DNA from 4 places in the Streptomyces sp. NPDC043870 genome. Region 2 is predicted to be linked to each of the others. Evidence: riboswitches for the same ligand, from Rfam matches in the RefSeq annotation. Region 2 holds a riboswitch; each other region holds the start of a gene.

Region 1 (7,767 bases), on a different contig from region 2:
AACGTCGTCCGACGGCTTCTCGGTGAACCCGGCCGCCGTTGCCGCGTCCGCGACCTCCTTGGTCACCGCGGCCGCGTCCAGGCTCCCGCCCGCTTCCGCCGGTGCGGAGGACGAGGAACCGGACGCACCCGCGCCGCCCTTGCCCTCGTCCGAACCGCCCTCGCTGCCGCACCCCGTCGCCAGCAGCACCACACCGGCAGCCACGGCCGCCCACCTCGCCTTGCGCACAAGTCTCCCAATCCGGGCCGCGCGCGGGCCCGTTGCCCGCGCGATCAAGGGAGCAGTCTGGCACGGGTGTTCGCGCCGCCGTTCGCACGGGCTAATCCTCGGAGGGGAACAAAGGCTGATTCTCGGCCGGGGAAAAGGACTGGTCCTCATGCGGGGACAAGGGCTGATCCTCGGACGGGGAACGAGCTGGCCCTCGGGCGGAGACAGGACCTTCCCCGGGCGAGGGACAGGAGGCGGTTCCCTGGCCGGGGACAGGAGCTGATCCCCGGGCCGGGGACACGAGCTAATCCTCGGGCGGGAAAACGGCCTCGCCCGTGTCCGGGAGCGTGATCAGGATCGCCTCGACCGGGCATCCCTCCGCCGCGGCGAGGATCCGCTCGTTGGCGTCGGTCTCTTCGGCTTGCGGGTGCGACTGGCGGGCCGAGTCCAGCTTGAAGCCGTCCGGCGCGTGGTTCACGCACATACCGGAGCCGATGCACACGCCCCGGTCGACCTCGACATGCCAGCGGTCACCCATCAGATCTCGCTCCCGCCCGCCGCGTCAGCGGCAGATGTATACGTCGACGGCAAATGGATCATTTTGTGCTCAAGGTACGCGCCGAAGCCCTCGGGACCGAACTCCCGACCCAGTCCGGAGTTCTTATATCCACCGAATGGCCCGAGCATGTCGAGGCTGAACGTGTTGACGTTGTACGTCCCCGTCCTGATCCGCCGCGCGAAATCGATGCCGTGCTCGACATCCCCCGTCCACACGCTGCCGCTGAGTCCGTAGTCGGAGTCGTTGGCGATCTTCGCGGCCTCGCTCTCCTCCCCGTACGGCAGCAGGCAGATGACCGGTCCGAAGATCTCCTCGCGAGCGATGCGCATGGAGTTGTCGACGCCCCCGAAGAGGGTCGGCTCGACGTACCAGCCGCGGTCGAGACCCGCCGGACGGCCGCCGCCGGTGAGGATCTTGGCGCCTTCCTCCTGGCCGATCCTGATGTAGTCGAGGGACCGCTGCCGCTGCCGCTCCGCCACGAGCGGGCCGACCTGGGTCGCCGGGTCCAGCGGATCACCGGTCACCAGCGCTCCGGCCGCCGCGGCGAAGGCGTCGGCGAACTCGTCGTAGCGGGACTGCGGCACGAGGATGCGGGTCTGGGCCACGCAGGCCTGCCCGTTGTTCATCCAGGCCGCCGGCACGATGCCCTGAACGGTCGCGTCGAGGTCGGCGTCCGGCAGGATCACGGCCGCGGACTTACCGCCCAGCTCCAGCGTGACGCGCGTGAGATTGCGAGCGGCGACCTCCATCACGCGCTTGCCCGCGGCGACCGAGCCCGTGAACGACACCTTGTCGACGCCCGGATGCCCGACGAGGTACTCACCGACCTCACGGTCCGCGGGAAGGATCGACAGCACACCGTCCGGCAGCCCGGCCTCGCGGGCGATGTCGGCCAGGATGTACGCGTCGAGCGGCGCCTCCGGCGACGGCTTGAGGACGACCGTGCAGCCGGCGAGCAGCGCGGGCGCGAGCTTCGCCGCGGCGACGAACTGCGGGACGTTCCACGGCACGACGGCCGCGACGACCCCGACGGGCTCGCGCCGCACGAGGATGGGCCCGAGGACGCCGGTGCGCTGCTCCTCGTACGGGAAGCCGCGGGCGACGGTGATGGCGGCGTCCCAGACCATCATCGCGCCGAGCGCCTGCGCCAGGACGCTCCAGGAGTACGGCGAGCCGTTCTGCGAGCTGATCGAGCGGGCGATCTCCTCGTGCCGTACGGCGATCGCGTCCTTGATGCGGCCGACGATCTCGATCCGCTCGGCGAGCGTCGTCCGCGGCCAGGGCCCGTCGTCGAACGCGGCACGGGCCGCGGCGACCGCGCGGTCCACATCCGCGCGCGACGCATGCGGGACGCGGCCGATGACCTGCTCGGTGTGAGGTGAGATCACCTCGATGGTGTCCGTACCGAGAGGATCGACCAACTCCCCTCCGATGAACAGCTTTCCGTGCTCGACCAGCTCGGTCATGACGCCCGCCTCCCACACACCGGGGATCTGCCGGGGATCTGCCGGAGATCTGCCGGAGGTCTATCGGAGATCCACTGGGGATCTTCTGACACTGTTTCAGAACTGATACCAGTTCTAGTTGAACTAAGCCAGGCCGCGGAGGAGGGCTGATGGGCCCGTCAGTCACCGGTCGTCGAGATTGTCGTCGTGCAGCTTCCGCCAGAGCCGGGTGCGGTGCAGCACATAGAGGGCGACGAGCAGGAACACTGCTTGCAACCCCACGGCGAGCAGCCAGAAGACGGCCTTGCTCTCCAGCTCATCGGTCATGTAGGCGAAGTTCATGCCGAAGAAGCCGGTCAGGAACGTCAGCGGAAGGAAGATCGTCGACACGATGGCGAGCCGGTTGATCACGCCGTTCTGCTCGCCGGCGACGAGCGAGGAGTAGCTGGCATAGGCTCGCCGGGCGGCGTCCTGAAGGGACTCGATGTTCGCGAGCACCAACCTGGCGGCGCTCAGGTACGAGCGAGCGAGCCTCTGCCGCTCTTCCGGAAAGCTGCGGCTCAGCATCCTTCGCGCAAAGGTCTCGTCCGTGGCCTCCAGATAGGGCAGGAGCGCGTGGTGCATGAGGGCCGCATGCCGCCGTAGCCGGGCCAGCCGATAGACCTGCTGCGGGTCCCGTTCCCGGAACATCTCGTCCTCGAGGTCCTCCATGTCCAGCAGGTCCTGTACGGCGGACCGGCGAAAGGTCTCCAGGGCCTCCTCCAGCAGCAGGAACAAGGTGGCCACGGGGTCGGAGGGCCTTTCGCTCCGCAACCGGCCGATGAGGCTCTCGACCGGTCCCATCGGCCCTCGGCGAACCATGACCAGGTACCGATCGGTCACGAAGGTATGCACATGGGCGACCTGGCCTGCTTCGACCACGGGCACGACGAAGCCCGCGCTGTCCCCGAAGAACTCGGCCCGTACGGGTTCACCTTCCCTGCCCAGCCACGTCAAGCCCGCGCCTTCCAGACCGAGCTGCCGGGAGACCGGCTGTTCGTCGGGCGACGCCTTCTCGGGCAGCTCGATGTCCACGAGCAGGAAGCGCGCTGCCGCGAGACGCTCACGGGCCTCCGGCAGGTTTGTACGAGCGACGATCCCTTCCGGCATCGACACCACGGATACGATCATCAGGGGATGCGCAGGCTGCTGGTGAAGCGCTTGTAGAGCTGGTTCAGGTCCTTCTCGTTGTCAGCCGGGCCACTGGCCGCAAGCACGACAAGCTGGCCGTCAGCGGCAATGACACGGACGAGGATCACACTCGGGACGCCGTCGCTGTTGAACGTGATACGGCCCTCGCGGGCGGGGCGGCCGTCGACTGTTACGGGGCGGTTACTGGTCACGGTCCCGCTGATCGAGGCAGCAGCGCCTTGGATGACCTTGTCCAGCTCACCCTTGAGGTCAATTCCCGAAGCGTCCGCGACCTGGAACGCAAAGCGCTTGTTCCCGTCCTCGACCTTGTAGATACGCATCTGGACGGACTTGGAGCCGAGAGGGATGGAGACTTCCTGGGTTTCGGCCTTGCCGGGCATCTTGACCGAGATGCCGGTGGGTTTGTCGATGGTCTCGACCCACTCGGCGGTGATGCTGCGAGGCGGGCCGGTGACCGAGATCCAGTCGGCGGAGGCGGAGACGGCGGCGGAGGCGTGGAGGCCGCCTGTGCGGGCGAAGCCGTCGGGCGTGCCGGCGGCGGTGGCCCCGCCCGTCCCTGCGGCGATCAGAACGGCGGTCAGGCTCGCGGTGGCGGCCCGGCGAGCAAAGCGGCCTGTGGTGTCCACGGGTCCTCCCAGTGCTTTTCCTCGCTGTCGACGCACATGAGGTCCTCTTCCCAGTGGATCGCAGCGAGTGCTCCCTGTCATGTCGGTGCAAGAACCTTCAACCAGAATGATCTTCGGTGTGGCGACATCCGAGGCGCAGGCCGGCCGGGGATCCCGGCAAACTCCCCCGGGCTGTTCTGACGGTCCATCAGTTCTCGTTATAGTGAGCAATGCCCCTGCCGCCTCCGGAGATTCGAGGACGCATGCCACAGGTGATCCAGCACGGCGGAGGCGTCTGGTCCCTCCAGGTCCCCATCCCGGACAACCCACTCGGCCACACCCTGGTCCATGTCCTCGACACCGTCCGCGGCCCCGTCCTCATCGACACCGGCTGGGACGATCCGGCCTCCTGGACGGCCCTCACCGAGGGCCTGTCCGCCATCGGCACCTCGGTGGCCGACGTCCACGGCGTCGTCATCACCCACCACCACCCCGACCACCACGGACTGTCCGGACAGGTGCGCGAGGCGTCCGGCGCCTGGATCGCGATGCATGCGGCCGACACCGCCGTCGTACGCCGCACCCGCGCGGCACAGCCCGGCGCCTGGCTCGACTACCTGGCCGACAAGCTCGCCGCCGTCGGCGCCCCCGAGGAGCATCTCGCCCCGCTGCGCGCGGCGCGCACCGAAGGCCGGATGCGCACCCTGCCCGGGCTCCGGGCCGCCCTGCCCGACCGGGAGATCGTTCCCGGGGAGCTGGTAGACCTGGCCGGCCGTCGGCTGCGCGCGATATGGACGCCCGGCCACACCCCCGGGCACGTCTGTCTGCACCTGGAGGAGGACCATCCGGCAAACCTCCCCGGCGTTGGACGGCTCTTCTCCGGCGACCACCTGCTGCCGGGGATCACCCCGCACATCGGCCTCTACGAAGACCCCGACGACTCCACCGTCACCGACCCGCTCGGCGACTACCTCGACTCCCTGGAGCGTGTGGGCCGCCTCGGAGTCGCCGAAGTGCTCCCGGCGCACCAGCACGCCTTCACCGACGCCCCCGCACGAGTCCGCGAGCTGCTCGCTCACCACGAGGAGCGGCTCGGCGGACTGCTGGAACTCCTCGCCGCGCCGCTCACTCCGTGGCAGCTGGCCGAGCGCATGGAGTGGAACCGCCCCTGGGAGCAGATCCCCTACGGCTCACGGAACATCGCGGTCTCGGAGGCGGAGGCCCATGTGCGCCGCCTGGTGAAGCTGGGGCGGGCGGAGGCGGTGGCGGGCAGTGATCCGGTGGCGTACGTGGCGGCCCGCTGACGCCCGTCCCCGTCGGCCCGGGCGGCGGCATTCCGGCGGGCGCGTCCGCGCGGGCCCGGCAGCGAGCACGTCATGGCGGTCATTGTGTCGGCGACCCGACGACCCGACGACCCGACGACCCGACGATCCCATGGCGACGGCCCCGGACGCGGGGCGGACCGCACCCCGCGCCGCGACCCCGGACCGCCGGGACAGACCGCGCGCACGGACCGCAACCCCGGACCGCCGGGACAGACCGCGACCCCGGACCGCGGGGACAGACTGCGACTCCGGACCCCGACCCGGACCGCGGGGCAGACCGCGCGCCCGGCCGCGCATGGCGCCGACCGTCCCCGGGGGCCCGGAATACGGACCGGTAGAGTGTGCGAGTCGTCATCACACCGTACGGGGGGAAGCCGGTGTAAATCCGGCACTGACCCGCAACCGTGAGCCGCCGTCGCAGGCGGTGAGTCGGAATGCCTCGTACCGGAGTGACCGGCTCGCGCCATCGGGACCGTCCGGTGGCCGGCACCGTCGAGGTATACGGCGCCGGAGCCTGGTGCCTCAGCGTGCCTGTGCCCGGCTCCCGACAGGAGAGGCACAGTCCGCCATGACCGTTCGCCGCAGCGCAGCAGCGCTCGCCGCCGCTTCCGCCGTGCTCTGCGTGGCCGGTGCCCCGGCCGCGACGGCCGCGCCCACCCCTTCTCCCTCGCCCACGGTCCCGGCCGGGCTGTACGGCACGAAGGACCCGACGTACGACGGTGTCTGGCGGCAGTCGCTGGCGCTGCTCGCGCAGGACGTCATGCGGACCGTGCCCGCCGCGAAGTCCGTCGACTGGCTGACCGGGCAGCAGTGCGCGAACGGCGGCTTCGCCTCGTACCGCGCGGACGTCAGCAAGCCGTGCGACGCGAAGACGATGCTGGACACCAACGCAACGGCGGCCGCGGTGCAGTCCCTGCGCGCCCTCGGCGGGCACCAGGACGCCGTCAACAAGGGCCTCGCGTGGCTGAAGTCCGTGCAGAACGCGGACGGCGGCTGGAGCTACAACCCGGGCATGCCGTCCGACGCCAACTCCACGTCGATCGTGATCGGCGCCTTCGCCGCGGCGCAGGCCAAGCCGGGCGACGTGAAGTCGAAGGACGGCAGGACCCCCTACGACGCACTCGTCTCCTTCGCGATCCCGTGTGCCGACGCGACGGGCGGCGGGGCGTTCGCGTACCAGCCGGACAAGGCGGGCAAGCTGCTCGCGAACGGCGACGCCACGGCGGCGGCCGTGCTCGGCGGACTGGGCCGCGGCATGATCGTCGGTGGCCCGAAGCCGGACGGGGAACCCAAGTGCGCCACCCCGGCCAGGGCGACTCCGGAGCAGGCCGCGCGCAACGGCGCCGCGTACCTCACGAAGGCGCTGGCGAAGACCGGGCACCTGGATTCGCCCCCGCTGCCCGGCGCGACCGACCCGGCCCCGCTGCCGGACTTCGGCAACACCGCGGACGCGGTGCTCGCCCTGTCCGCCGCCGGACACAGTGACAAGGCGGCCGGTGCGGTGGCCTGGCTGGAGAAGAACTCCGCCGCCTGGGCGAAGGACGCCGGACCTGCCGCGTACGCGCAGCTCATCCTCGCCGCGCACGCGTCCGGCGCCGACCCGCGCGACTTCGGCGGTGCCGACCTGGTCGAGCAGCTGAACGCGACCGGCCCCGCGCCCACAGCCACCGACACGGCCACGCCGCAGCCGCGCGAGGGCGACTCCGACGACGAGACGGACAAGGGCGGCGACAGCGCCGGTATCTGGTGGATCGTCGGCGCGGGTGTCGCGGCCGGCGCGGGCATCGGCTTCCTGATCAGCGGTCGCCGGAAGAACCAGCAGCAGTGATGCCGGGGGCGACCGACCGCACTCGCCCCCGAGCCCGCTCCCGCGGTGCGCGGGGGTACGGGATACGCGCAGGGGCGGGCACGGTCGTGCCTGCACGACTGACCGCGCTCGTCCTCGCCCTCGGCGTCACGCTCACCGTGCTGGGCGGCGCGGGGTCCGCGCAGGCGGCGGGCTACCGGTACTGGTCGTTCTGGCAGTCCGACGGCGGGGCCTGGGCGTACGCCACCCAGGGCCCGGCCACGGCCCGGCCGGCCGATGGCACGGTGGACGGATTCCGCTTCTCCGTCAGCGCGGACTCGCAGGACTCGGCCAAGCCCCGGACCGCGCCCGGCTTCGCCGCGCTGTGCGCGGGCACCCCCGCGAAGGCCGGCACCAAGCGCGTCGGCGTGATCGTCGACTTCGGCACCCCCGCCGACGCGCCGGGGGGCGAGACGCCGCCCGCCCCGCGCACCGGCTGTGCGCAGGTCCGTCCCGACGCCACCAGCGCGGAGGCCCTCGCCGCGGTGGCCGAGCCCCTGCGCTACAACACGGATGCGCTGCTGTGCGCGATCTCCGGCTACCCGAGGACGGGCTGCGGCGAACAGGTGTCGGGCGACGCCCCGTCGAC
Region 2 (7,767 bases):
AGCAACTCCTGTGCCAGCAGCACCCGCTGGCGCAGGAGCCAGCGGTACGGCGTCGTCCCCGTCTCCTGCTGGAAGCGGCGCGCGAAGGTCCGCGGCGACATATGTGCCCGTTCCGCCAGCTGCTCCACGGTCATCTCGCGGTCGAGATGCCGCTCCATCCAGGCGAGCACCTCGCCCACCGTGTCGCAGCGGGTGCGCGGCAGCGGCCGGTCGATGTACTGCGCCTGCCCGCCGTCCCGGTGCGGCGGCACCACCATCCTCCGGGCGATCTTGTTGGCGACCTCCGGACCGAACTCGCTGCGAACGAGATGCAGGCAGGCGTCGATCGCGGCCGCGGTGCCGGCCGACGTGATGACCGGCCCCTCGTCGACGTACAGCACATCGGGGTCGACGAGTGCCCGCGGGTGGCGGCGGGCCAGCGCGGCCGTATGGCGCCAGTGGGTGGTGCAGCGCCGCCCGTCGAGCAACCCCGCGGCCCCCAGCACGAACGCGCCGGTGCACACGGACAGCACGCGCGCGCCCCGGTCGACGGCCGCGCGAAGCGCCTCCAGCAGCGCCTCGGGGTACTCGCGCTCCTCGTAGTCGCTCCCGGTCGGCACGGCGATCAGATCGGCCTCCGCCAGCCGTTCGAGCCCGTGCTCGACGTGCAGCGTGAACCCGGCGTGGGTGCGCAGCCGCGGCCCCTCCGCGGAGGCCACCGCGAAGTCGTGGACCGGGAGTCCGTCATCGCTGCGATCCAGGCCGAAGACCTCGCAGAGGACGCCGAGTTCGAAGGGGTGCACGCCGTCGAGCAGGACGGCCGCCACGTTCTTCAGCATGGATTCAGTGTGGCAGTAATTCGATGGTTGCTGACAGTCCTGCCACTGATGTTTCCGGGGCCCGGCGACGACAGTGGAGGCATGAACACATTCCTCAACTACCTCGTCACCCTGGGAGTTCTCCTCGTTGTCGGCCTTCCCGCGTTCATCGGGCACGCAAGGGACCGCGCCATCGGCCGCCGGCTGCGTGAGGCGGAGCGGGCGGGGGCTCGGACCGTCACCCGGCCCGGGCCCCCGCCCGCACGTGTCCGGCCGAGCCGTCAGAAGTCCTCGTCCAGGTCGACGGAACCCTCGACCGCCACCTGATATGCCGAAGGACGCCGCTCGAAGAAGTTCGTCAGCTCCTGGACGCCCTGGAGCTCCATGAAGGAGAACGGATTCTGCGAGCCGTAGACCGGGGCGAAGCCCAGCCGGGTGAGCCGCTGGTCGGCGACGCACTCCAGGTACTCGCGCATCGACTCGGTGTTCATGCCCGGCAGGCCGTCACCGCACAGATCGCGGCCGAACTGCAGCTCCGCCTCGACGGCCTCCCGCAGCATGTCGGTGACCTGCTGCTGGAGTTCCTCGTCGAAGAGCTCCGGCTCCTCCTTGCGGACCGTGTCCACGACCTCGAAGGCGAAGTTCATGTGCATCGTCTCGTCGCGGAACACCCAGTTGGTGCCGGTCGCCAGGCCGTGCAGCAGACCCCGGGAGCGGAACCAGTAGACGTACGCGAAGGCGCCGTAGAAGAACAGCCCCTCGATGCAGGCCGCGAAGCAGATCAGGTTCAGCAGGAAGCGGCGGCGGTCGGCCTTCGTCTCCAGCCGCTCGATCTTCTCGACCGAATCCATCCACTTGAAGCAGAACTGCGCCTTCTCGCGGATGGACGGGATGTTCTCGACCGCGTCGAAGGCGGCGGCGCGGTCCTCCGGATTCGGGAGGTAGGTGTCCAGCAGCGTCAGATAGAACTGGACGTGCACGGCTTCCTCGAAGAGCTGCCGCGACAGGTACAGGCGCGCCTCGGGGGAGTTGATGTGCTTGTAGAGCGTCAGCACCAGGTTGTTCGCGACGATCGAGTCGCCGGTCGCGAAGAAGGCGACCAGACGGCCGATCAGGTGCTGCTCACCGGGGGAGAGCTTGGCGAGGTCGGCGACGTCGGAGTGGAGGTCGACCTCCTCCACGGTCCAGGTGTTCTTGATCGCGTCCCGGTAGCGCTCGTAGAAGTCCGGGTAGCGCATGGGGCGGAGAGTCAGTTCGAAGCCCGGGTCGAGAAGATTCTTCTCGGCCTTGCTGTCGTTCGCGGTGGTCATTACTGGCAGGCCTCGCAGGACTCGGGGTTCTCAAGGGAGCAGGCGATCGCGTCGGCGTCGGGGGCCGCCTGCTGTACGGGGATGGGGGCGGCGGCGGCCGCGGTGCCGGACGCGGCCCGGGCGATCCGGGTCGCCGGGCGGGAGCGCAGGTAGTACGTCGTCTTCAGGCCCTGCTTCCAGGCGTACGCGTACATCGAGGAGAGCTTGCCGATGGTCGGCGTCTCCATGAAGAGGTTCAGCGACTGCGACTGGTCCAGGAACGGCGTGCGGGCGGCGGCCATGTCGATGAGGCCGCGCTGCGGGATCTCCCATGCCGTGCGGTACAGCTCGCGCACATCCGCCGGGATCCAGTTCAGGCCCTGCACCGAGCCGCTGGAGTCGCGCAGCGCCTCGCGGGTCTGCGCGTCCCACACGCCCAGCTTCTTCAGGTCGTCCACCAGGTAGGAGTTGACCTGCAGGAACTCGCCGGACAGCGTCTCGCGCTTGAAGAGGTTGGAGACCTGCGGCTCGATGCACTCGTACACGCCCGCGATCGAGGCGATGGTCGCGGTCGGCGCGATGGCGAGGAGGAGCGAGTTGCGCATCCCGGTCCCGGCGATCCGGGCGCGCAGCGCCGCCCAGCGCTCGGGCCAGTTGAGTTCCACGTCGTAGTGGTCCGGGTGCAGCACACCTCGCGCCGCGCGGGTCTGCTCCCAGGCGGGCAGCGGGCCGCTGCGCTCGGCGAGGTCGCAGGACGCCTCGTACGCCGCCAGCATGATCCGCTCGGCGATCCGCGTCGACAGGGCCCGGGCCTCGGCCGAGTCGAACGGCATCCGCAGTTTGAAGAAGACGTCCTGGAGACCCATCGCGCCCAGGCCCACCGGGCGCCACTTGGCGTTGGAGCGGCCGGCCTGCTCGGTCGGGTAGAAGTTGATGTCGACGACCCGGTCGAGGAAGGTCACGGCGGTACGGACGGTCTCGTCCAGCCGCTCCCAGGCGATCTCCGCGCCGTCGGCTCCCTCTTCGACGAAGGCGCCGAGGTTGACCGAACCGAGGTTGCAGACCGCCGTCTCGCCGTCGTTGGTGACCTCGATGATCTCGGTGCAGAGATTGGAGGAGTGGACGACCGTGCCGGGCTCGGCGGTCTGGTTCGCGGTCCGGTTCGAGGCGTCCTTGAACGTCATCCAGCCGTTGCCGGTCTGGGCGAGCGTGCGCATCATGCGGCCGTAGAGGTCACGGGCCGGGATCGTCTTGCGCGCGAGCCCGGCGGCCTCCGCCTTGCGGTACGCGGCGTCGAAGTCGTCGCCCCACAGGTCGACCAGTTCGGGCACGTCGGCCGGTGAGAACAGCGACCACTCGGCGTCCGCGTTCACCCGGCGCATGAACTCGTCGGGGATCCAGTGCGCCAGGTTGAGGTTGTGCGTACGGCGCGCCTCCTCGCCCGTGTTGTCGCGCAGCTCCAGGAACTCCTCGATGTCCGCGTGCCAGGTCTCCAGGTAGACGCAGGCGGCGCCCTTGCGGCGGCCGCCCTGGTTCACGGCGGCGACCGAGGAGTCCAGCGTCCGCAGGAACGGCACGATGCCGTTGGAGTGGCCGTTGGTGCCGCGGATCAGCGAACCGCGGGAGCGGATGCGGGAGTAGGAGAGGCCGATGCCGCCCGCGTGCTTCGACAGCCTCGCGACCTGGTGGTAGCGGTCGTAGATCGAGTCCAGCTCGTCCAGCGGGGAGTCCAGCAGATAGCAGGATGACATCTGGGGGTGGCGCGTGCCGGAGTTGAAGAGGGTGGGGGAGGACGGCAGGTAGTCCAGCCGGCTCATCATCCCGTACAGCGCGGCGACTTCGTCGAGAGCCCGGACCGAGTCGTCCTCCGCCAGGCCGGCGGCTACGCGCAGCATGAACTGCTGCGGTGTCTCGATGACCTTGCGGGTGATCGGGTGCCGGAGGAGATAGCGGCTGTAGAGGGTGCGCAGGCCGAAGTAGCCGAAGCGGTCGTCGCCGGCGGGGTCGATGAGCGTGTCGAGGCGCCCGGCGTGGGTCTGTACGAACGCGGCCGTGCGGTCCGCGATCAGGCCCTCGCGGTGGCCGACGGCGACGGAGCCGGAGAAGGCGGCCGCCCCCTGTGAGGCGGCCTCCTCCGCGATGGTGAGGGTGAGCAGCCGGGCGGCGAGCCGTGAGTAGGCCGGGTCCTCCGAGATCAGTCCGGCGGCCGCTTCGGTGGCCAGCTCGCGCAGTTCGGCCTCGTCCGAGCCCGCGTGACGGCCCCGGAGCGCGGCGGCGGCGACGCGGCCCGGGTCGGTGTCGGGGAGATCGGCGGTGAGGTCGGTAAGGGTCCGCAGCAGCGCGGTACCTGGCCCGTCGGGCAGCTTCGTTGAAGCAGGATCGGGCGGCGCGATGGTCACGGGGTGCTCTCCCTCGCTCGGCTGGGGGCCGGCGGGGCACAGGGGCACGGGCGCACGCGTCTGAGAGCCGGTGCGCCGCGTCCACCGGCCTGTTCCGCGAGGCCCGGACGTGTCGGCACCCGGGCCGGACGGACCGGGTGCGTTGCCGACAGGTCCTCGGACTCGTGGGTATGCAAAGGAGCGAATGCAGACCAACTCACCGTTGCGGGACAGTTCCGGATTTCCACCGGATTCCCCTGCTGCGGCAACGGAGTCGAGCATACATGTAGGGGCGGGTCGATGCCGCGCCCCCCACATGTTGTGTCGCGGTGGTGTGGCTCACCCCTCAGAGCTCAAGCGCGTACGTCAGCAGGGGATCGAGGCCTGTCAGCGGTTCCCAGTCCCGCCCCGGGGTCCGTACGAAGCCCAGACGCTCATGGATGCGTTGGGCGCCACGCATCCGCCGCTGGGTCGACAACACCAGCCGACGGCACCCCTCGAGGGCCCGGGCCCGCTCGACCGGACACATCCCGCAGCACGGCGAGACAGGGGTCCTGCTCCCCGAAGTCCAGCAGTCCGTCCCCGAGATACGCCTGCGCGGTGAGTTCCCCGAGGGCGTCGTACTCTTCCGGCTCCAACGGTCTGATGGTCGCATCCATCCCGGCGGTCTGCCGCGAACAGGCCACGTGATTCCGGTTCCGCAGGTCACGGGCTTCCAGGGGCCGGCGGTCGTCCGGGGCCGGGGCGGAGGCCGCGCAGCGTCACCGGAACCGTGATCACGATTACCTTGAGTTCCCCGGAGCTTCCCATTCATTTTCCCTCCGTTCGGCCTTCACCTCGCCGTGCACACAGGCCCTACACAAGCCGCGAGCGTCGGGTGCGCTCGGGGATGTCTTCCCGCCACAGGCGAAGAGCGCATGGGCGGAGGACGGGAGGGGGTGGTTTCGATGGTTCGGCCGCGGTTCTTGTACGTGATGCGCGTATCGCCGCAGAGACCTGAGGAGGAGAAGCCGGTCGGGTGGCGGCTGATCGGGGCGAACAACCGCGAACTGGGACGCAGCGCCGAAGCGTTCGCCGGCCCCGAGGACTGCGCTGCCGCGCTGATCGAACTGCGTGAGAAGGTCGCCGAGGCCCGTGTGCTGCTCTCCATGCCGGACGCGGCGGGCAGCTGGACATGGCGCCTCGAACTCGACGGGCGGGCCGTCGCGGTCGCGGGCCGGCCCTATCAGCGCCAGCGCGAATGCCAGTACAACCTCAGCCAGTTCCTGGCGGCCGTTCCCGTGGCCCGGCTGGCCGAGGGGATGCCCAGCAGGCCCCGGCTGCGCGGAGTGCCGCTGCGCGGGGCCGCGGAACCGGCGTCCACGTGTGCGGAGCAGGACGACGAGGGCCACGCGCCGGCGGCCGGGTCCCTCGCACGGACCGACTCCCCCACGCGGGCCGTCGCCGGGGCGGGTGCCCGATGACGCTTGCCATGCCCGGGCTCCACAAGCCCGAGCCGGATCCCGACCACGCGGACGCGGCGGACAAGCCCCGCTCACTGCGCAGCAGGGGAGTACTGGCGGACCGGATCTTCCGGGGAGGCGCGCGCGGCAGCGGCGCCATCGTGCTGGTCGTCATGCTGCTGGTCGGCGTCTTCCTCACCTACCGCGCCAAGCAGGCACTCGACGTCGCCGGGTTCTCGTTCCTGACCACATCGGCGTGGGAGCCGGACTCCCATCGCTTCGGCATCGCCGCGGTGATCACCGGCACCGTGCTCATCGGCCTCGTGGCGATCTGTATCGCGGTCCCGCTCGCGATGGGCACCGCCCTGTACATCTCGGAGTACGCGCCGCGGAAGCTGAAGCGGACACTCGTCAGCCTCGTCGACCTCATGGCCGCGGTGCCGAGTGTGGTCTACGGCCTGTGGGGCGCCTTCTTCCTGCAGGGGTACATCGTCGGGCTCTCCCGCTGGCTCACCACCTACTTCTCCTGGATCCCGCTCTTCGAGGTCGACGGGGCCGATCCCACCGACCCGCTGGAGACCACGACCGTCTACACCTCCTCCACCTTCATCGCGGGCGTCGTCGTGGCGCTCATGGTCACGCCGATCGCCTGCTCGGTGATGCGCGAGACCTTCTCCCAGGCGCCTCCGGGCGAACGGGAGGGCGCATTCGCCCTCGGCGCGACCCGGTGGGGAATGATCCGCGCGGTCGTCCTTCCCTTCGGCTGGGGCGGTGTGATCGGCGGGACCATGCTGGGCCTCGGCCGGGCCCTCGGCGAGACGATCGCCGTCTTCATGATCATCTCCCCTGTCTTCGCCGTGCAGCCGCACATCCTGCAGAACGGCGCCAACTCGGTGTCGGCGCTGATCGCCCTGCGCTACGGCTCGGCGAGCGAGTTCGGCATGTCCGCCCTGATGGCCGCGGGACTCGCGCTGTTCCTTATGACCCTTGTCGTGAACTTCATCGCCTCGTCGATCGCGGCCCGCAGCCGCTCCGGCAGCGGGGCGGAGGCCTGAGATGACCGACCTGCTCAAGGAAGACGTCCGCGCACAGCAGCCCGCGCGGACCGTACGGCCGGCGGCCGGGGTACGGGACGACTCCCCGGAAGTCCGCCGGAACACCTCGTCCGTGCACGCCTCCGACCTCCTCGCCCTGGCGGGCGCCGCCGTGGGATCGCTCGCACTGACGGTGCTGCTGTTCGTCTGGGTGGCCCCGTTCGACTCGGTCCTGGGCTTCGTCGTCGTCGCCTATCTGTTCTTCCTCGGCCTGTACGCGGTGCTCGTCTCGTTCGACGAGAGCAGCGTGGCGGTACGGGACAAGGTCGCAGCGGTGCTCTGGCAGAGCCTGGCCGCACTGCTGCTGGCCGCTCTGGTCCTGGTCGTGGTGTACACCCTGTGGCGCGGCCACTCCGCGCTGGTGCACCTCAACTTCTTCACCGAGGACATGTCGCGCACCGGCCCGCTGCAGCCGCTCTCCGACGGCGGCGTCCTGCACGCGATCGTCGGCACGCTGCAGCAGATCGCCATCTCGCTGGCGATCACGGTGCCCCTGGGACTGGCCTGCGCGGTGTTCCTCAACGAAGTACCGGGCCGTTACGCGCGGTTCGTCCGGACCATCGTCGAGGCCATGACGGCACTGCCGTCGATCGTCGCCGGTCTGTTCATCTACGCCACGGTGATCCTCATCCTCGGCGTCGACAAGTCCGGTTTCGCCGCGGCCCTCGCCCTCGGCGTGATGATGCTGCCCATCATCATCCGCGCATCCGACGTGGTCATCCGGCTGGTCCCGGGCTCGCTGCGGGAAGCCTCGTACGCCCTCGGCG
Region 3 (7,767 bases), on a different contig from region 2:
ACCCCCCGATGTGGGTCATCGTCTCCGCCGGCCTGGCGATCGCGCTCGGTACGTACCTGGGCGGCTGGCGCATCATCCGCACCATGGGCAAGGGCCTGACCGACCTCCGGCCGCAGCAGGGCTTCGCCGCCCAGACCAGCGCCGCGACGGTCATCCTGGCCTCCTCGAACCTCGGCTTCTCGCTCTCCACCACCCAGTCCTGCTCCGGGGCCGTGATGGGCGCGGGCCTCGGCCGCAAGGGCGGCGTGGTCCGCTGGTCCACCGCCACCCGGATGTTCGTCGCCTGGGGTCTGACCCTGCCGGCCGCCGGTCTGGTCGGTGCCGGGGCCGAGTTCCTGACCAGTCAGGGCACCTGGGGCGTCGTCGCCGTCGGCGTGCTGCTGGTCGCGAGCTCCGCTGTGATCTGGTCGCTCTCGCGCCGCAAGCCGGTCGACCACACGAACGTCACCGACGACGAGGCCGCCGACGCCGAGCAGGCAGGCGCCACGGCGCTGGACGGCCTGAAGGTCACCATCCCCGCCCCGGCCGCCCCCGCCGGCGAGCCCGCCCCCACCGCCGCGGTGTAAGGAGGAAACGAAAGCATGAAGATCGACTGGGCAGCTCTCGGCTCCGTCTTCGGCGTGAGCCTCGTCGTCACCGTCGCCCTGGTGGGCTTGTTCACCCTGGGCATCGTGGGCCTCTCCAAGCAGGAAGCCGCCTCCGCGCAGGGAGGCTCCGCGGTCCTGGCCCGCACGGGTGCCTACGCCTGCTTCGCGCTGTGCGCGGCGGCGGTCGCGTACGGGATCTTCCTGATCGTCGCCTGATCCGGCAGCCCGCTTCGTCCGGTCCTGTGCCCCATCACCGGGGCGGAGGACCGGACGAAGGCCGTTGCAGCGCGGAAGGCCGGGCCCCCACGGCTACTGCCGCGGCGCAGGTCAGTGTTGATGACTGGAGTAGTCGAGGTACCCGGTGTCGCCGCCCTGGTACCACGTCTCCTGGTCGCTCTCGCGCAGCGGGAGTCCGAGACGGAGCCGCTCCACCAGGTCCGGGTTGGCGAGGTAGGCGCGGCCGTAGCTGATCAGGTCCGCTCCGAGGGCGAGCCAGTGCTCGCCGAGCGCCTTGTCGGTCGGCTTCGGGCCGATCTGCCCGCCCGGGTTGACGACGAACGCGCCGGGCCACGCCTTGCGCAGCCCGATGAGCACGTCGTCCTCGGCTGTGACCAGCGTATGGACGTAGGCGAGACCGATCGGGGCGAGCGCGTCCAACAGGGCCCCGTACAGCTGCGGCACGTCGTCCTCGACCATGTCCCAGACCTGGCCCCCGGGGGAGAGACGGATGCCGACACGGTCGGCGCCGATGGCGTCGGCGGTCGCCTCCACCGCCTCGACGGCGAAGCGGATGCGTCCGGTGATGGAGCCGCCGTAGGCGTCGGTGCGGCGGTTGGCGTTGGAGGACAGGAACTGCTGGATCAGATAGCCGTTCGCCCCGTGCAGCTCGACGCCGTCGAAACCGGCGTCGATCGCCCGGCGCGCCGCGTCGGCGAACACTTGCACCTCGCGCTTGACCTCGTCGGTCGACAGGGCCCGGGGGACGGGGGCGGGCAGGAGTCCCTTGGGGCCGGTGAACAGTTCGCCCTTCAGCGCGATCGCGGACGGTGCGACGGGGTGGTGGCCGACGGTCTCGGGATGCGCGACCCGGCCGGAGTGCATGAGCTGGGCGAAGATCCTCCCGCCGTTGGCGTGCACCGCGTCGGTCACCGGCCGCCACGCCGCGACCTGCTCATCACTGTGCAACCCGGGGGTGTTGGGGTTCGACTGCCCCTGCAGGCTCGGCTGCACCCCTTCGCTGACGATCAGGCCGGCGGTGGCGCGCTGGGCGTAGTAGGTCGCCGCCGACGCGGCGGGTATGCCGTCCTGTGTGGCGCGAGCCCGGGTCATAGGGGCCATCACGACCCGGTTGGGCAGTCGGAGGTTTGCTAGCTGGTAGCTCTCGAACAGGCTGGTCACAGTCATTCCCTTTGCTCTCGAGGAGGTGCTGGCCGGTCGTGAGTTACGCTAAAACCTGACGTTGACGTCAGAGGCAAGTCCTGTGGTCCGGATCATCGGTGGGGTCCCGATCACCGGGGAGGCATCGGGAGGCAATGTGCGCATCGGCGAGCTCGCCACCAGGACGGCCGTGAGCGTGCGCGCCCTGCGGTACTACGAGGAGCAGCAACTGCTCGCGTCGGAACGCAGCCCCAGCGGACAGCGCCGGTATCCGGAGAGCGCGATCGAGCGCGTCATCCTGATCCAGCAGCTGTATGCCGCGGGGCTGTCGAGCAAGACGATCCGGGGGCTCCTTCCCTGCATCAACACGGGAGTCAGCACACCGGAGTCCCTGGCGCTGCTGAAGGCCGAACGCGACCGGATCGGCGACCGGATCGGCGAACTGGTCAGCACCCGGGACCGGCTCGACGCCGTGATCGCCGCGGCCGAGGGGACGGAGCACTAGGTCGCGCGCCCGCGTGTGGGACTCCGTGCGGCTCCGTGTGGGACTCCGCACACTGTCCCGTCGCAGGTCAAGGGCGAGTTGACGGGTGTTCTCAGCCCGTGGTGGACTTCCGGAGCCATTTACGGCGGCAGAAGAGGAAGCCGGTGCGAATCCGGCGCGGTCCCGCCACTGTCACGGGCGCGTCCCCCTTCAACGGGACGCTCCCCGAAGCCAGGAACTCTCTCCCGCCGGTCACGTCGAGCCAGGGCGCGGACCCTGAGTGAGGACGAACATGCGTACAGAGCGGACCTTTGCATGCGGTGCCGCTGCCGGACTCGCCGGCGACCTGCTCCTCGGCGATCCGCGCCGTGGGCATCCGGTCGCCGCGTTCGGCCGGGCCGCCGCTGCCGTCGAGCGGGCGCTGTGGCGCGACCACCGAGGGTGGGGCGCGGTGCACACCGCTGTGTGCGCCGGGGGCGCCGTCGTCGCGGGCGCGCTGGCCGCTGCTTCCGTGCGCCGTTCCCGTACGGCATCGATCGCGCTGACCGCGGCCGCCACCTGGGCCGTGGTCGGCGGCACGTCGCTGGGGCGGGAGGCCCGGGCGATCGGCGGGGCGCTGGCGGCCGGGGACATCGAAGTCGCCCGGGAGCGGCTGCCCCATCTGTGCGGGCGTGACCCGCAGGCGCTGGACGGACCGGGGATCGCCCGGGCGGTCGTCGAGTCCGTCGCCGAGAACACCTCCGACGCGGTCGTCGGCGCCCTGGTGTGGGGGGCGCTCGGCGGGGTGCCGGGGCTCGTGGGCTTCCGTGCCGTGAACACCCTGGACGCGATGGTGGGCCACAAGTCGCCCCGCTACCGGCGGTACGGCTGGGCGTCGGCGCGGCTCGACGACGTCGCGGGCTGGCCGGGCGCCCGGCTGACTGCGGCACTGGCGACGGTCGCCGGCGGGAATCCCCGGGGTGCGGTACGGGCCTGGCGCGTGGATGCCGCGAAGCATCCGAGCCCCAACGCCGGCCCGGTGGAGGCGTCGTTCGCGGGGGCGCTCGGAGTGAGGCTCGGCGGGACCCTGTCCTACGGTGGGCGGGTCGAGCACCGGCCCGTACTCAACGGGGACGGCCGGGCCGTCGAAGTCGCGGACATCGAACGTGCGGTGCGGCTGTCGCGCCGCGTGGGGGTGCTGGCACTCGCGGCGTGCGCGGGCGCTCGGCTCGTATACGGGGCTGTCAGGGGGAGGCGTACATGAGTGGCGGTGGACTGCTGGTCGCCGGGACGACGTCGGACGCGGGCAAGAGCGTCGTCACGGCGGGGATCTGCCGATGGCTGGTGCGCCAGGGCGTGAAGGTCGCGCCCTTCAAGGGACAGAACATGTCCCTGAATTCGTTCGTGACGCGCGAGGGCGCGGAGATCGGCCGTGCGCAGGCCATGCAGGCGCAGGCGGCGCGGGTGGAGCCCTCAGCGCTGATGAACCCCGTACTGCTCAAGCCGGGCAGCGACCGGTCCAGCCAAGTCGTGCTGATGGGCAAGCCGGTGGGCGAGATGAGTGCGCGCGGGTTCTTCGGGGGGTCCGGGCCCACGGCGCAGCCGCAATCAGGTGCTGTGTCCCCCGGGAAAATGCTGCACGGCGGGCGGCAGCAGGCGCTGTTCGGGCCCGTCATGGAGTGCCTGGAGGAGCTGCGGGGCACCTATGACGCCGTGATCTGCGAGGGAGCCGGCAGCCCGGCCGAGATCAATCTGCGGCGCACGGACATCGTGAACATGGGCATCGCCCGGGCTGCGGGCTTCCCCGTGGTGGTGGTCGGGGACATCGACCGGGGCGGGGTGTTCGCGCAGTTCTTCGGTACGACGGCGCTGCTCGCCCCTGAGGACCAGGAGCTGATCGCCGGCTATCTGGTGAACAAGTTCCGCGGTGACGTCACGCTCCTGGAGCCGGGGCTGGAGATGCTGCACGGGCTCACCGGGCGGCGGACGTACGGTGTGCTGCCCTACGCACACGGGCTCGGCATCGACGAGGAGGACGGCCTGCGCGTCTCCCTGCGGGGTGCGGTACGCGAGTCCGTCGTCGCCCCGCCGGTCGGTGAGGACGTGCTGCGCGTCGCGGTCTGCGCCGTACCGCTGATGTCCAACTTCACCGATGTGGACGCACTGGCTGCCGAGCCGGGCGTGGTCGTGCGCTTCGTGGACCGCGCCGAGGAGCTCGCCGACGCCGACCTGGTCGTCGTGCCCGGAACACGCGGCACCGTGCGCGCCCTGGAGTGGCTGCGCGAACGGGGCCTCGCGGACGCGATCGCCCGCCGCGCGGCGCAGGGCCGTCCGGTGCTCGGCATCTGCGGTGGCTTCCAGGTGCTGGGCGAGCGGATCGAGGACGAGGTCGAGTCACGGGCCGGGTCCGTGGCGGGGTTCGGGCTGCTGCCGGTGCGGGTGCGGTTCGCGCCCGGGAAGACCCTCGCACGGCCGGTGGGCGAGGCGCTCGGCGAGCCGGTCGAGGGGTACGAGATCCACCACGGTGTCGCCGAAGTCCTCGGCGGAGAGGCCTTCTTGGACGGCTGCCGGGTCGGATCGGTGTGGGGCACCCACTGGCACGGCTCGCTGGAGAGCGACGGCTTCCGGCGGGCGTTCCTGCGCGAGGTGGCCGCGGCCGCCGGGCGCCGTTTCGTACCGGCCCCCGACACGAACTTCGGCGCGCTGCGCGAGGAACAGCTGGACCGGCTCGGCGACCTGATCGAGGAACACGCCGACACCGACGCGCTGCTCGGCCTGATCGAGGGCGGCGCGCCGTCCGGGCTGCCGTTCATCGCGCCGGGCGCGCCGTGAGCGCCCGCGGCGGGGCTCCTTCGGAGCCCGCTCGGGGGTACCTCCACGACGCTGGGGGTCCCCCCATGCCCGCAGGGCATAGGGGGAGCTTGAGGACGGGCCCCGGAGAAGCCCCGCCCCACCCGGCGCTACCGGTTCCGGACGGAGCCGAACGGAGTCGGCAGGGTACGAACGAGCCGCGCAACCGGCGTGGCTCCAGCGAAGGAGTGATCACCCGATGAGCACCCCCTACCCGTTCACCGCGATCGTCGGAATGGACGATCTGCGGCTCGGGCTCCTGTTGAACGCGGTCTCGCCCGCGGTCGGCGGTGTGCTCGTACGCGGTGAGAAGGGCACCGCCAAGTCGACCGCGGTGCGGGCGCTCGCGGCGCTCATGCCGGATGTCGACGTCGTCGCCGGGTGCCGGTTCTCCTGCGCGCCCGGTGCGCCCGACCCGACGTGTCCGGACGGGCCGCACGAGGCGGCTCCCGGTACGCCGCGGCCCGCCCGGATGGTCGAACTCCCCGTCGGCGCTTCGGAGGACCGGCTCGTCGGCGCGCTCGACATCGAGCGGGCGCTCGCGGACGGCGTGAAGGCCTTCGAGCCGGGGCTCCTCGCGGACGCGCACCGCGGGGTGCTGTACGTCGACGAGGTCAACCTGCTCCACGACCACCTGGTGGATCTGCTGCTGGACGCCGCCGCGATGGGCGCGTCGTACGTCGAGCGCGAAGGTGTCTCCGTACGGCATGCCGCGCGCTTCCTGCTGGTCGGGACGATGAACCCCGAAGAGGGTGAACTGCGGCCGCAGTTGCTCGACCGGTTCGGCCTCACCGTGGAGGTCGCGGCGTCGCGGGAGCCGGAGCAGCGGGTCGAGGTCGTGCGGCGGAGGCTCGCGTACGACGAGGACCCGGCTGCCTTCGCGACGCGCTGGGCGGACGAGGAGGAGGCGCTGCGCGAGCGGATCGTGGCGGCGCGGACGCTGCTGCCTTCCGTCGTACTCGGTGACGCCGCGCTGCGGCAGATCGCGGCGACGTGCGCGGCGTTCGAGGTGGACGGTATGCGCGCCGACATCGTGATGGCCAGGACCGCCACGGCACTGGCCGCGTGGGCAGGGCGTACGGACGTCCTCGAGGAGGACGTACGGCAGGCCGCGCTGCTGGCGCTCCCCCACCGGCGGCGCCGCAACCCGTTCGACGCACCGGGCCTCGACGAGGACAAACTCGACGAGACGCTGGAGCAGTTCGGCGGGGACGACGAGCCGGAGCCCGATCCTGAGCCCGATCCGGACCCCGGCCCGGACGGCGGCCCGGACGGCGGGCCCGGCGGCGGCATTCCGCCGCAGGGACAGGGACCCGATGCCGCGCCGCCCGCCGAGCAGCCGGGGCAACCGCAGCCGTCCGCCTCCCGGACCCCCTCCGGTGCGGGCGAGCAGGCCGCCGTACGGGCCGCCGAGCCGTTCCGTACGAAGATGCTGAGCGTGCCCGGCCTCGGCGAAGGGGCCGCGGGGCGTCGCTCCCGGGCGCGTACCGAGCACGGCAGGACCACCGGTGCCCGCCGCCCCCGGGGAACGCTCACCAAGCTGCACTTGGCGGCGACGGTGCAGGCCGCGGCCCCGCACCAGCGGGCGCGCGGGCGTTCGGGCCCGGGGCTCGTGGTCCGGCGCGACGATCTGCGCCAGGCGACCCGCGAGGGCCGCGAGGGCAATCTCGTGCTGTTCGTCGTGGACGCCTCCGGCTCGATGGCGGCCCGGCAGCGCATGAGCTCCGTGAAGGGCGCGGTGCTGTCGCTGCTGCTCGACGCCTACCAGCGGCGCGACAAGGTCGGTCTGGTCACCTTCCGCGGCACGGGCGCGGACGTGGCGCTGCCGCCGACGTCGTCCGTGGACGCGGCCGCCGCACGCCTGGAGCAGCTGCCGACGGGCGGGCGGACCCCGCTGGCCGCAGGCCTGCTCAAGGCGCACGACGTGTTGCGCGTGGAGCGTCTGCGCGATCCGTCGCGCCGGCCGCTGCTGGTGGTGGTGACGGACGGCCGCGCGACCGGCGCACGCGGCGGTGACGCCCTCGCGCTCGCGGCACGCGCCGCACGGCTGCACGCCGACGGGAACACCGCGGCCGTGGTCGTGGACTGCGAGGCGGGGCCGGTACGGCTCGGGCTCGCCGGGAATCTCGCCCGCGAACTCGGCGGTACCGCCGTCACCCTCGACGAGCTCCGCGCCGACAGCATCGCGGGGCTGGTCAGAGACGTACAGGCAGCAACCACGGGAAGCAACAGGAGGGCCGCGTAGTGCCACAGGGACAGCCGACCGTCGTTCCGGACGACGGACTCACCACCCGCCAGCGCCGTAACCGCCCGCTGGTCATGGTGCACACGGGCATCGGCAAGGGGAAGTCGACGGCCGCCTTCGGAATGGCGCTGCGCGCCTGGAACCAGGGCTGGCCGGTCGGGGTGTTCCAGTTCGTCAAGTCGGCGAAATGGAAGGTCGGCGAGGAGAACGCGCTGAAGGTCCTCGGCGCGAGCGGCGAGGGCGGC
Region 4 (7,767 bases), on a different contig from region 2:
GCGTTGACCGGAACAGCGCAAAAAGCGTTTCATTGCAGGTGAAGGGCCGATTTCACGCTTCCGAAGGAGGCGGCCCGCCATGACCACCCACCCCAGCATCGAGCAGCACCCCGACCTCGCCGAGATGCGCGCACGTTTCGAACGGGCGACCGCGACGCCTCGCGCGCAGGCGATAGAGACGCTGGCCCTCCTCACGGGCCTGTACCTGGCGGCTTCCCCGTGGATCGCCGGGTTCAACGGCCTCACCACGCTGGCCGTGTGCAACCTGATCACCGGTGTCGCCTATGCCTTGTGCATGGGCGGTTTCGGCTCGGCCTACGAGCGGACCCACTCCCAGGCCTGGTGCGCCGTAGCCATCGGAGCCTGGACGATCATCTCCCCCTGGGTCGTCGCCGGTAACGTCGCGACGACCCGCAGCATCGTCAGCAACGTCATCGTCGGCGTCGTGGCGCTGCTGCTCGGTCTGGCCATGACGGCCGTGGCCGAGCGCCGCGTCGGCGGCCTCCGCCGCTCTCGGGCCTCCGCGCGCGGCGGCCCGGACATCGGCCCCATGCGCTGAGCGCGTCCCCCTCAGGGAAGGCCCCGCCCCCGGAAAGCTCCCGCAAGAGCCGACCGGGTCGGGGCCTTCCCGCACGACTGCCGGTGTCTTCCGCTCAGCCGTCCCGAACTCGCCGTACGGCGCCCGCAGTCGGCAGCCGCGTACGGGGGCTGTCCACCAGCCGGACAGTGGCCGACGGTACCCGTGGGCGACCACGGTGCGTGAGCTATGTTGAACCCGAGTGGGATGCGAAGGAGGCACACCGTGCCATCAGGGCAGCATGCGCGCGCGCAGGCGTCTGCGATCACGCCGGGAAGGCAGTCTCCCGACGCGGAGCCGACGCCTGTGGAGAGGGTCCGCGCTCTGTTCGGCGGGCACCGGCTGTCTCCCGCGCAGCGGCGGATCGCGCAGTACATCATCGACCACCTCACCGAGGCCGCCTTCTTGTCGATCACGGATCTCGCGGACCGGGTGGGGGTGAGCCAGCCGTCGGTGACGCGCTTCGCGTCCTCGGTGGGGTTCAGCGGGTTCCCGGCGCTGCGGGAGGCGCTGCAGCCCATCGCGCTGAGCGCGGTCGCCGGGTCGGTGGACACGGGGGAGGACCGCCGCAACGAACTGCAGGCGGCCGTCGACGCCGAGATCGGCAATCTGGAGGGCCTGCGCCGTGTGTTCGCCGACACGGGCAAGGTGCTCGACGTCGGCCGGGAGCTCGCCCGGTCGGTCCCGCTGACGATTCTCGGCCTGCGGATCTCCTCGTCGCTCGCGGAGTATTTCGCGTACGGGGCGAGGCGGATCCATCCGGACGTGCGCCTGGTCTCGCGCGGGGGGAGCGTGGCCTACGACGCGCTGCTGCAGTCCCGGGAGGCGGGCGGCACGTGGGTGCTGGCGTTCGCGATGCCGCGGCACGCCAAGGAGACGCTGGCGGCGATGCGGGCCGCGCACAGTGCGGGCCTGCGCACCGCACTGATCACGGACCTGACGATGGGGCCACTGGTCGACGAGGCGGATGTGGCGTTCACGGCCGCCACCGGATCACGTCTGGTCTTCGACTCGTACGCGGCGCCGGGGGTGCTGTCGGCGGCCATCCTCCAGGCCATGGCCGATGCCGATCCCGAGCGTACGCAGATGCGTCTCGAGCAGTACGAGCAGGCCGCTGAGCAGCACGATTTCTTCCTGGAGTACTGACGCCTGCGGGGCCGGGCGGCGGTCTTGCCGAGGGGACTTTCACACCCAGAGGTGCATGAATTTTTTCATGCCCTTGCTTACTTGGCAGTAAATATATTTACTTCAGGTGGCACTGCGGACGACACTCCTCCTCGTCGGCCCCACGGTGTTCTGTTAGGGCAGCCTCTCCCCTTGGCTGCCCCCCGGCGGCCCCGGTCAACCCCTGGGCCGGGGCCGCCGGCAAGACGGCCGGTCTGCTGCATGCAGGCCACCCGCACCGCGCACAGCCTTCCGGAATGTGAACAGTGGTGTCCACGAACCCACGCACCCCCTACGCTGGCCGTGCAGCTGGTACGCCCTGTCAGCCGGACAGGAGCGTCGTAAGAGGGAACCCGGTGGGAATCCGGGACTGCCCCGCAGCGGTGAGCGGGAACGACCGCCGTCATACGCACTGGGCCCGGCCGGGTCTGGGAAGCGACGGCCAGTAGGAGTCCGCCGGAAAACCGGCAGACGTGCCCGCGAGTCCGAAGACCTGCCCGTTGCCCGCCCGCGACGTACGCGTGCGGAAATCCCGGTGACCTCGAGGGCGGGTCGGCGCACACACCTGGCGGACACGGGCAACACCCGGCCGCCCGGTCGCCGTTCCTTCGCGTCCTCGACCCGTCCCGGGGTCGTATCGGAGACACGCTCGCGAAGGAGAGTTCCGTGACCAGCAAGTCCGCAGCCGCGGCAGCACGGGCCACCGTGTACGGCTACCCCCGGCAGGGCCAGAACCGGGAACTGAAGAAGGCGATCGAGGGCTACTGGAAGGGCCGCGTCACCGCGGACGCCCTCCGGGACACCGCCGCCGGCCTGCGCCGCACCCACTGGCGGCAGCTCGCAGAGGCCGGTGTCCACGAGGTGCCGACCGGTGACTTCTCGTACTACGACCACGTCCTGGACACCAGCGTGATGGTCGGCGCGATCCCCGCCCGCCACCGTGCCGCCGTCGAGACGGACGCCTTGGACGGCTATTTCGCGATGGCACGCGGCACCCAGGACGTGGCGCCGCTGGAGATGACCAAGTGGTTCGACACCAACTACCACTACCTGGTCCCCGAGCTCGGACCCGGCACCGTCTTCTCCGCCGATCCGTCCAGGCAGGTCGCCGAGCTCAAGGAGGCGCTCGCCCTCGGCCACCGCGCGCGCCCCGTGCTCGTCGGCCCGGTCACGTACCTGCTGCTGGCCAAGCCCGCTCCCGGCGTCGACGACGGCTTCGAGCCGCTGACACTGCTGGACCGGCTGCTGCCGGTGTACGCCGAGGTACTCGCCGATCTGCGGGCCGCCGGGGCCGAGTGGGTGCAGCTGGACGAGCCCGCCCTCGTACAGGACCGCACCCCCGCCGAGCTGAACGCCGCCGCCCGCGCCTACCGCGACCTCGGCGGCCTCAGCGACCGGCCCAGGCTGCTGGTCGCCTCCTACTTCGACCGGCTCGGCGAAGCACTGCCGGTCCTGGCCAAGGCTCCCGTCGACGGTCTCGCCCTCGACTTCACCGGCCCGGCCGCCGCGAACCTCGGCGAACTCGCCGCGGCCGGCGGGCTGCCCGGCAAACGCCTGGTCGCCGGCGTCGTCGACGGCCGCAACGTATGGATCAACGACCTCTCGGCGTCGCTCGCCACCCTCGGCACCCTGCTCGGTCTCGCCGACCGGGTCGATGTGTCCGCCTCCTGCTCGCTTCTGCATGTTCCGCTGGACAGCACCGTCGAGCACGACATCGATCCACAGATCGCCCGCTGGCTCGCCTTCGCCCGCCAGAAGGCCGCCGAGATCGTCACCCTGGCCCGCGGCCTCGCGCAGGGCACGGACACGATCGCGGCGGAGCTGGCCGCGAACCGGGCCGATCTGGCCTCCCGTGCGGGCTCGGCGATCACCCGTGACCCGGCGGTGCGCGCCCGGGCGGCAGCTGTCACCGACGCGGACGGCCGCCGCGCGCAGCCGTACCCGGAGCGGGCCGCCGCCCAGCGCGCCCACCTCGCGCTGCCGCTGCTGCCGACGACCACCATCGGTTCGTTCCCGCAGACCGGCGAACTGCGCACCGCCCGTGCCGATCTGCGCGCCGGGCGTATCGGCACCGCCGGCTACGAGGAGCGCATCGAGGCCGAGATCCGCGAGGTCGTCTCCTTCCAGGAGAAGGCCGGAATCGACGTCCTGGTGCACGGTGAGCCCGAACGCAACGACATGGTGCAGTACTTCGCCGAACGGCTCACCGGATATCTCGCCACCCGGCACGGCTGGGTCCAGTCGTACGGCACCCGCTGCGTCCGCCCGCCGATCCTCGCCGGCGACATCTCCCGCCCCGAACCGATGACCCTGCGCTGGACCCGCTTCGCGCAGTCACTCACCGACCGACCGGTCAAGGGCATGCTCACCGGCCCGGTCACCATGCTCGCCTGGTCCTTCGTCCGCGACGACCAGCCGCTCGGGGACACCGCACGCCAGGTCGCCCTCGCCCTGCGGGACGAGGTCGACGACCTCGAAGCGGCGGGAACATCCGTCATCCAGGTCGACGAACCCGCCCTGCGCGAGACGCTGCCGCTGCGCGCCGCGGACCGGACCCGCTATCTCACCTGGGCGACCGAGGCGTTTCGCCTCACCACCAGCGGGGTGCGCCCGGACACCCAGATCCACACCCATATGTGCTACGCCGAGTTCGGCGACATCCTCCAGGCCATCGACGACCTCGACGCCGATGTCATCAGCCTGGAGGCCGCCCGCTCCCATATGCAGGTCGCCGGTGAACTCGCCACCGCCGGCTACCCGCGCGAGGTCGGCCCCGGTGTGTACGACATCCACTCGCCGCGCGTCCCGGGCGCCGCCGAGGCGGGGGCCCTGCTCCGCAAGGGACTCGAGGCCATCCCGGCGGAGCGGCTGTGGGTCAATCCCGACTGCGGCCTCAAGACCCGCGGCTGGCCGGAGACCCGGGCGTCACTCGACAACCTCGTCGCAGCGGCCCGTGAGATCCGGACGGACCTCTCCGCACAGGCATCCTGAGCCCACTCCGTGCCGGGGCCGGGCACCGATGTGCGTGCCCGGTCCCGGCACGGGACAGCAGATGCGGCTGGCTCCGGGGTGCCCGGGCCCACTAGCTTCGTCGGGACCATCCGGTACTCGCCGGCCAGGGCACCTTCCCGGGCGGCGCGAACCTGCGGGAAGGCGAACGATGAGCGAGAACCCTGCGGTGCGGATCGAACGCGAGGGCCCCGTCCTCACGGTGATCCTCAGCCGCCCCGAGGTCCGTAACGCCGTCGACGGCCCGACCGCCGCCCTGCTCGTCGAGGCCTTCCATGAGTTCGACGCCGACCCTGACGCGGCCGTCGCCGTGCTGTGGGGCGAGGGCGGTACCTTCTGCGCCGGCGCCGATCTCAAGGCCATCGGCACGCCACGCGGAAACACGGTCCTCGCCGACGGTGACGGGCCGATGGGCCCCACCCGGATGCGGCTCGGCAAGCCCGTCATAGCCGCGGTCTCCGGCCACGCGGTGGCCGGCGGCCTGGAACTGGCGATCTGGTGCGATCTGCGGGTCGTGGAGGAGGATGCCGTCTTCGGGGTGTTCTGCCGCCGCTGGGGCGTTCCGCTCGTGGACGGCGGCACCGTACGGCTGCCGCGCCTGATCGGGGAGAGCCGGGCCATGGACATGATCCTCACGGGCCGCCCCGTCCCGGCCCCGGAGGCGTACGGCATGGGGCTCGCCAACCGGCTCGTACCGGTCGGCGACGCCCGCCGGGCGGCGGAGCAACTTGCCCGGGAGATCGCGGCGTTCCCTCAGCTGTGCCTGCGCCACGACAGGCTCTCCGCCCGCGAGCAGCACGATCTGAGCGAGCCGGACGCCCTGGCCGCCGAGTACCGGCACGGCATGGTGCCGCTGACCGCGGGGGAGACCCAGTCGGGCGCCGACCGGTTCGCGGGCGGCGCGGGCCGCCACGGGAGCTTCGCGGACTGAACCGCGGAGCCTGCCCGTGCCCCGGCCCGCGGCTTTGCCCCCGGCCCGGCGGCGGACCGGGCATGTGTCCGGGGGCATCGGGACCGGCTGTGGTTCAGGCTTTCGAGGCCTTCCGGGCGGAGTCGAGGTGGGCGAAGACGACGACGTTGTCCTTGTAGTCCTTGGTCTTCAGGTCGAACTCGCCACCGCACGTGATCACGCGCAGCTGCGCCGACGGGGTGTCGTTGTAGACCCGCTCATTGGGGAAGCGCGCCTTGCTGAACATCTCCACCGAGTCGACCTTGAACGTGGCGACCTGGCCGTCCTTGCGGGTGATGTCGATCTTGTTTCCGGGCTTCAGCTCACTCAAGCCTACGAACACGGCCGGGCCGGTCTTCGTGTCGACATGGCCCGCGACGATGGAGGTGCCGCGTTCGCCGGGTGTGGCACCCGCCTCGAACCAGCCCGCCAGATTCTTGTTGTTGGGCGGCGGCGGGTTCAGCTGTCCGGACGGGCCGATCTTCAGAGGGGTGAAGGGCGCGTTGACGGAGATCGCCGGGATGGAGATCCGCGTCGGGGCGGAACGGGTCATCACCAGCCCGGTGGCCTGGGGGGAGCCGGCCTTGTGGGTGGTGGGCGCGGGGGCGGCGGCCGCAGGAAGGGGTCGCGGTCCGGTCTGACCGATGGAGTCGAAGGAGTTGTGGAGGAGCAGAGCGCCGAGCGCGACCGCCGTGGCGGGCCACAACAGGCTGCGGCTGACGGAACGGGAGGAGGACGGTTGCCCGGGCGTCTTCGGATCGGGCGGCTGCTGGGCGGTCATGGGACGTGCCTTTCGTGTACACGGAGGGGAGTGACGTGAGCGAGCGGCGGTTCGGGACCGTGGCGGCGGAAACGTAATCGCCGCGGCCGCCGTCCGAGGGGGACGGCGGCCGCGACAGCGCAGCGAACTGCTAGTGGTGCGGCCTCATCAGGCAGAGGTCCCGGACTTGACGCCGCGGCGACGCAGCTTGTAGACGCCGGCGCCGATGCCACCGAGCATCAGAGCCGAACCGGCAGCCAGGCTGCTGCTGTTCATCGCCAGACCGCCACCGCCGGTGTGCACGCCACCGTTCGGCTTGTCCTTGTCGTCGTCGTCATCGTCGTCGTCGTCGTCGTGGTCGCCCTTGTCGCCCTTGTCGTAGTCCTTCTTCCACGACTTGCCGTGGTCGTCCTTCTTGTCGTCGTCGTCCTTGTCGCCCTTGTCGCCCTTGTCGTGGTCCGAGTCGTCCTCGGCTACGGCCATGGCGAGGGCGCCGCCGCCGGCGTCGACGCCGCCCTTGGGCTCGTCGTCGTCATCGTCGTCGTCGTCATCGTCGTCGTCGTGGTCGTCCTTGTCGTAGTCCTTCTTGCCGTGGTCGTGGTCCTTCTTGTCGTGGTCGCGCTTCCACGACTTGCCGTGGTCGTCCTTCTTGTCGTGGTCGCCCTTGCCGTGGTCGTCCTTCTTGTCGCCCTTGTCGTAGTCGTCCTTGTCGCCCTTGTCGTAGTCGGAGTCGTCCTCGGCTACGGCCATCGCGAGGGCGCCGCCGCCGGCGTCGACTCCGCCCTTCGGCTTGTCGTTGTCGTCGTCGTCATCGTCGTCGTCGTGGTCGTCCTTGTCGTGGTCGCCCTTGCCGTGGCCGTGGTGCTTCTTGCCGTGGCCGTGGTGCTTCTTGCCGTGGTCGTCCTTCTTGTCGCCCTTGTCGTAGTCGTCCTTCTTGTCGTCTTCGTCCTTGTCGCTGTAGTCGTCCTTCTCGGAGTCGTCCTTGTCGCTGTAGTCGTCGCTGTAGTCGTCCTTCTTGGACTCGTCCTTCTTGCTGTAGTCGTCGCTGTAGTCGTCCTTCTTGGACGCGTCCTGCTTCCCGGACTCGTCCTTCTTGCTGTAGTCGTCCTTCTTGGACTCGTCCTTCTTGCTGTACTCGTCCTTCTTGGACGCGTCCTGCTTCTCGGACTCGTCCTGCTTCTTGGACTCGTCCTGCTTCTGGTAGTCGTCCTTCTTCTCGGACTTGCGCTGGTCCTCGCTGGAGGAGGAGCCGGAGTCCTGGCTCCAGTCCTCCGCAACGGTCATGGCATATGCGACCGGAGCAGTAAT

What was found. Region 2 has a riboswitch for cobalamin ahead of AC0699_RS18250 (ribonucleoside-diphosphate reductase subunit alpha). Riboswitches for the same ligand answer to the same signal wherever they lie in the genome.
Region 1: it holds a riboswitch for cobalamin, as region 2 does, so the genes downstream of both, AC0699_RS20370 (prenyltransferase/squalene oxidase repeat-containing protein) here and AC0699_RS18250 (ribonucleoside-diphosphate reductase subunit alpha) in region 2, are expected to answer to the same signal.
Region 3: it holds a riboswitch for cobalamin, as region 2 does, so the genes downstream of both, AC0699_RS06150 (cobalamin biosynthesis protein) here and AC0699_RS18250 (ribonucleoside-diphosphate reductase subunit alpha) in region 2, are expected to answer to the same signal.
Region 4: it holds a riboswitch for cobalamin, as region 2 does, so the genes downstream of both, metE (5-methyltetrahydropteroyltriglutamate--homocysteine S-methyltransferase) here and AC0699_RS18250 (ribonucleoside-diphosphate reductase subunit alpha) in region 2, are expected to answer to the same signal.

The regions. Positions count from the first base shown of each region.
Region 1 covers NZ_JBWKDT010000015.1:122,037-129,803, forward strand. The annotation lists gene AC0699_RS20340 (hypothetical protein) at 1-204, opposite strand, end outside; gene AC0699_RS20345 (ferredoxin) at 512-745, opposite strand; gene AC0699_RS20350 (aldehyde dehydrogenase) at 745-2,232, opposite strand; gene AC0699_RS20355 (CorA family divalent cation transporter) at 2,395-3,381, opposite strand; gene AC0699_RS20360 (hypothetical protein) at 3,381-4,028, opposite strand; gene AC0699_RS20365 (MBL fold metallo-hydrolase) at 4,271-5,311, shown strand; cobalamin riboswitch at 5,661-5,808, shown strand; gene AC0699_RS20370 (prenyltransferase/squalene oxidase repeat-containing protein) at 5,901-7,160, shown strand; gene AC0699_RS20375 (SCO2322 family protein) at 7,247-7,767, shown strand, end outside.
Region 2 covers NZ_JBWKDT010000013.1:15,508-23,274, forward strand. The annotation lists gene AC0699_RS18240 (helix-turn-helix domain-containing protein) at 1-818, opposite strand, end outside; gene AC0699_RS18245 (ribonucleotide-diphosphate reductase subunit beta) at 1,079-2,107, opposite strand; gene AC0699_RS18250 (ribonucleoside-diphosphate reductase subunit alpha) at 2,107-4,485, opposite strand; cobalamin riboswitch at 4,616-4,758, opposite strand; partial or broken gene AC0699_RS18255 (hypothetical protein) at 4,811-5,123, opposite strand; gene AC0699_RS18260 (hypothetical protein) at 5,436-5,927, shown strand; gene pstC (phosphate ABC transporter permease subunit PstC) at 5,924-6,961, shown strand; gene pstA (phosphate ABC transporter permease PstA) at 6,963-7,767, shown strand, end outside.
Region 3 covers NZ_JBWKDT010000003.1:354,800-362,566, reverse strand. The annotation lists gene AC0699_RS06170 (inorganic phosphate transporter) at 1-566, shown strand, start outside; gene AC0699_RS06165 (hypothetical protein) at 582-803, shown strand; gene AC0699_RS06160 (alkene reductase) at 915-1,985, opposite strand; gene AC0699_RS06155 (MerR family transcriptional regulator) at 2,122-2,469, shown strand; cobalamin riboswitch at 2,555-2,709, shown strand; gene AC0699_RS06150 (cobalamin biosynthesis protein) at 2,741-3,691, shown strand; gene AC0699_RS06145 (cobyric acid synthase) at 3,688-5,259, shown strand; gene AC0699_RS06140 (putative cobaltochelatase) at 5,477-7,522, shown strand; gene cobO (cob(I)yrinic acid a,c-diamide adenosyltransferase) at 7,522-7,767, shown strand, end outside.
Region 4 covers NZ_JBWKDT010000009.1:72,722-80,488, forward strand. The annotation lists gene AC0699_RS14300 (SPW repeat protein) at 80-559, shown strand; gene AC0699_RS14305 (MurR/RpiR family transcriptional regulator) at 803-1,723, shown strand; cobalamin riboswitch at 2,035-2,256, shown strand; gene metE (5-methyltetrahydropteroyltriglutamate--homocysteine S-methyltransferase) at 2,408-4,732, shown strand; gene AC0699_RS14315 (crotonase/enoyl-CoA hydratase family protein) at 4,902-5,681, shown strand; gene AC0699_RS14320 (class F sortase) at 5,776-6,480, opposite strand; gene AC0699_RS14325 (hypothetical protein) at 6,628-7,767, opposite strand, start outside.